2 regions of the Clostridium omnivorum genome follow, and region 2 is predicted to be linked to the other one. Evidence: a T-box and tRNA genes for the amino acid it is inferred to sense, from the RefSeq annotation. Region 2 holds a T-box; the other holds one or more tRNA genes.
What was found. A T-box is a leader RNA that pairs with one kind of tRNA and senses whether it is charged. The one in region 2 lies ahead of gltX (glutamate--tRNA ligase), so its partner is inferred to be a tRNA-Glu.

Region 1: it has a tRNA-Glu gene. The T-box ahead of gltX (glutamate--tRNA ligase) is inferred to sense a tRNA for this amino acid. The anticodon was not compared.

What each region holds. Positions count from the first base shown of each region.
Region 1 is NZ_BRXR01000001.1:1,918,256-1,920,446, reverse strand. Features, by position in the region: gene bsdE14_RS09090 (CoA-binding protein) at 1-183, shown strand, start outside; tRNA gene bsdE14_RS09085 (tRNA-Glu) at 480-554, shown strand; tRNA gene bsdE14_RS09080 (tRNA-Val) at 566-641, shown strand; tRNA gene bsdE14_RS09075 (tRNA-Asp) at 648-724, shown strand; tRNA gene bsdE14_RS09070 (tRNA-Thr) at 730-804, shown strand; tRNA gene bsdE14_RS09065 (tRNA-Glu) at 822-896, shown strand; tRNA gene bsdE14_RS09060 (tRNA-Val) at 908-983, shown strand; tRNA gene bsdE14_RS09055 (tRNA-Asp) at 990-1,066, shown strand; tRNA gene bsdE14_RS09050 (tRNA-Thr) at 1,072-1,146, shown strand; tRNA gene bsdE14_RS09045 (tRNA-Glu) at 1,164-1,238, shown strand; tRNA gene bsdE14_RS09040 (tRNA-Val) at 1,250-1,325, shown strand; tRNA gene bsdE14_RS09035 (tRNA-Asp) at 1,332-1,408, shown strand; gene bsdE14_RS09030 (ATP-binding protein) at 1,543-2,191, opposite strand, start outside.
Region 2 is NZ_BRXR01000001.1:4,402,498-4,404,688, reverse strand. Features, by position in the region: gene gltX (glutamate--tRNA ligase) at 1-1,183, opposite strand, end outside; T-box leader at 1,231-1,455, opposite strand; gene bsdE14_RS20950 (GNAT family N-acetyltransferase) at 1,571-2,191, opposite strand, start outside.

The DNA of each region.
Region 1 (2,191 bases), 2.5 Mb from region 2:
TGTATTAATCCTGTGAAGGGTCTTCAAATAGTTCAAGAAGCTAAGGAACTGGGAATAGATAAGGTTCTAATTCAACCAGGTGCAGAAAGCGAAGATATCTTGGAATACTGTGAAAAAAATAATATAACAGCTATTGAAGGATGCGCTTTAGTTGAGTTATCATACTATAAAAGAAAACTATAAAGCTAAACATCCATTTAGATAATGTAAAAATTGAAATCTCTTTAATAAAATGAATTAATATATTAGAGAGATTTTTTGTTTTGTATTTAGTTTGGATTTCTGGTAATAATTAAATAATGTATACTTTAAATGAACTATATAGAAAATTAGAGGAAAACAGAGATAAATGGTGTAAATTAGGTAGGAAGAAAGTAACAAGAAAAAAAACTTAAAAAAATAAAAAAATATGTTGACGGCATTGAAATTTTTATGTATTATAATACGTGTCGGGTTTGACGACATAAACAAAAATATATGGCTCCTTGGTCAAGCGGTTAAGACACCACCCTTTCACGGTGGTAACAGGGGTTCGATTCCCCTAGGAGTCACCATTGCATAATGTGGGCGCATAGCTCAGCTGGGAGAGCATCTGCCTTACAAGCAGAGGGTCACAGGTTCGATCCCTGTTGTGCCCACCACATTATGGCTCAGTAGCTCAGTTGGTTAGAGTGCCGGCCTGTCACGCCGGAGGTCGAGGGTTCGAGCCCCTTCTGAGTCGCCATATATGCTGGCATGGCTCAACGGTAGAGCAGCTGACTTGTAATCAGCAGGTTGTAGGTTCGATTCCTATTGCCAGCTCCACTTAAAAAATATAATATGGCTCCTTGGTCAAGCGGTTAAGACACCACCCTTTCACGGTGGTAACAGGGGTTCGATTCCCCTAGGAGTCACCAATACATAATGTGGGCGCATAGCTCAGCTGGGAGAGCATCTGCCTTACAAGCAGAGGGTCACAGGTTCGATCCCTGTTGTGCCCACCACATTATGGCTCAGTAGCTCAGTTGGTTAGAGTGCCGGCCTGTCACGCCGGAGGTCGAGGGTTCGAGCCCCTTCTGAGTCGCCATATATGCTGGCATGGCTCAACGGTAGAGCAGCTGACTTGTAATCAGCAGGTTGTAGGTTCGATTCCTATTGCCAGCTCCACTTAAAAAATATAATATGGCTCCTTGGTCAAGCGGTTAAGACACCACCCTTTCACGGTGGTAACAGGGGTTCGATTCCCCTAGGAGTCACCAATACATAATGTGGGCGCATAGCTCAGCTGGGAGAGCATCTGCCTTACAAGCAGAGGGTCACAGGTTCGATCCCTGTTGTGCCCACCACATTATGGCTCAGTAGCTCAGTTGGTTAGAGTGCTGGCCTGTCACGCCAGAGGTCGAGGGTTCGAGCCCCTTCTGAGTCGCCAAAGAAAAAACATTCTAAAGGTTATCTTTAGAATGTTTTTTCTTTGCATTAAATCTAGTCTAATTAAGGAACCATCCTATAATAGAGCTGAATCTTGCATAAGATGCAAAAGCAGTTCTTATAGGATGGTTTTAATTATCTTGCTTTGCTTAAATTTTTCTTTATTCTTATATCGTCGCCGTAGAACTTGCAAAGTGAGAAGTTTCCAAGTAATCTGGAGTATATTCTTTCAGAATATCTTCTCATTAGTTGTTCTAGAGTATAATTAGTTGAAATAATCATCTTTTTTTCCTTAAGTAATTTTTTATTTAAAAAATTAAAAAACTCAGTTTTAGAAAATTCATTTATTTGCTCTGTTCCTAGATCGTCTATTATAAGTAGGTCGCAATTTATAAGTAATTCCTCTAAACTATCATCATTTTCAAATTTAATTTTTTTAAGATTACTCACTAACTCTTCTACTGTTCTATAAACAACAAGATAGCCTTTATCTAAGAGTTCCTTTGCTATACAGTTTGATAAAAAGGTCTTTCCTGTACCAGAGCTACCAAAGAATAAGAAATTTTCTTTAGTAAAATTAAATTCTTTTATGTAATTCATACATTTAGATGAAATCTTCTCTATATTTTTTCTAGGGCTTTCATGTTCATCGCCTTCACGTCTAGAAGAGTAATATTCAAAGTTAAAATTGTCAAAGTTATTAGTTTTTATAAGCTCATTAAGGTCAGAATCCCTATAATGAATTTGTACAAGCTTCTGCTTGTAGCAGGAACAACGTTCTCTG
Region 2 (2,191 bases):
ACATATCTTTATCAAATACTTTTGACCATTTTGCATAGTTATCATATACTAAATCTGCTTTCATCCTAGCTATAACATCTTTAGATACATCACTTAGCTTAACTAAATCAAATAGTGCACCGCTTTTACTCATTTTATCTAAGGATACCTCAAATTTAGTGTTGTCCTCATATGGATTTTCAGCTCTCCAATCTTCAAAGCCAGAGTTAATAATATTTAATAAGTATTCAATTACTGATTGAGTTGGATATCCAACTTCATTGTAATATGAAACAGCAGCTTCGGGATCTTTTCTTTTTGACAATTTTCTTTTAGAACTTCCATCAATCTTCATTATAGTAGGAATATGTGCATATTTTGGTGCTTCAAAACCTAACATTTTAAAAAGTTGAATATGGGTAGGAATTGAAGATAACCATTCTTCACCTCTGATTACATGAGTAGTACCCATAAGATGGTCATCAACTGCATGTGCAAAATGATAAGTAGGCAGACCATCACCTTTTATAAGCACAATATCTTGATTATTCTCAGGGAAGGAAACCTCGCCTTTTATTAAATCATTTACTACTACTCTGTTTTCTGGATTTCCTGGAGATTTTAATCTAATTATATAGCTTTCACCATTTTTAATTTTTTCAATTGCTTGTTCGGCTGAAAGATTCCTACACTTTGCATATTCTCCATAATATCCTGGAGTTATCTTTTGTTCTACTTGACTCTCGCGAATTTTATCTAGTTCCTCAGGGCTGCAAAAGCATGGATAAGCTAAACCTTTTTTTATTAAATCATATGCAAAAGCCTCATATATTTCTTTTCTTTCACTTTGTCTATATGGTCCATAATTACCTATAGATTTGTCACTGGATATCATACCCTCAGTAAAATTAAGACCAAAATATTGCATAGCAGCTACTGTATCTTCTATTGCACCTGCTACTTCTCTCTTTTGATCTGTATCTTCTACTCTAAGGTAAAAAACACCATCACTTTGGCTTGCTATTCTTTCATCAATTAATGCGGAAAATATTCCACCTATATGCTGAAAACCAGTTGGACTTGGTGCATATCTAGTTACTTTAGCTCTTTCCTTTAAATTTCTCTTAGGGTATTTCTCGGCGTAATACTCTGGTGTTTTTTCAATATTAGGGTATATTATTTTAGCTAATTTTTCACAACTCATTTTTAACTTCCTTTCTATTATAAATTTAAAAGCCTTTCATCCCATAATTATAGGACGAAAGGCCATTTTCGCGTTACCACCTAAATTGGTTAAGTTCCCTTAACCCACTTAATTATCTTTAAGGGAATTACCCCATAAATGTACTATATCACTTTCGATTTTCTACTTATTGCTCCAAAGCTTCTTTCTATAGAGTTTAATTCTAAGTTTCCACCATCCTTAGATCTCTTTAAATAAACTATCTATGTACTCTTCTTTTTCATTGCATATGATATTATATTTGTAATAGTAATATATTAAATTATATATTTTAGAATTATAATTGTAAAGGTGTTTAAGCCACTTTATTATATTTTTATCAATTTTTTATGCTTTCATTCATAAGTATTACTCTATTTCAAACCAACTTACTAATCTATCTTTTTTAAATCCTAATCCTAGAGCTAAATTCATAGATTTTTCATTGTTTTCTTCAATTTGTACAAATGGAATTTTATTCTTATTACGAACTTTTTTAATTAAATCTATAGTTATATCTTGAGCATATCCTTTTCTTCTGTATTCAGGCATAACATGTAAAAAACCCAGAGCTCCGTCATCCTGAGTAATTCCCCAAGCTATAGGTATATCTCCACAGCGAATACATGAACTTTCTCCGTTAGTTATTCTGTCAATAATATATGGAATCGATATAAAATCTTTATAGTGGGAATTTTCATAAATAAACTCAGCATCATTTATTTTTAGGTCCTCTAAATTGTTTTTAGGATTTGATAGTATTATTTCATTAGGTAATATTAATCTCATGGTTGATAAATTCCACTTAATGATATTTCCTTTAGTTAGTATAGGAATCATCCATTCTTCTATTATTGCAAAATTTTTATCTTTATTGTTTAATCTATTTTTTATAATTTTTAGCTCTTCTTCTGATTTTGAGCTTATATAAACCCATTCTCGATCACTTGTTCCTTTTATTAGTACTGAATTACCTATTTTCTCTAAATG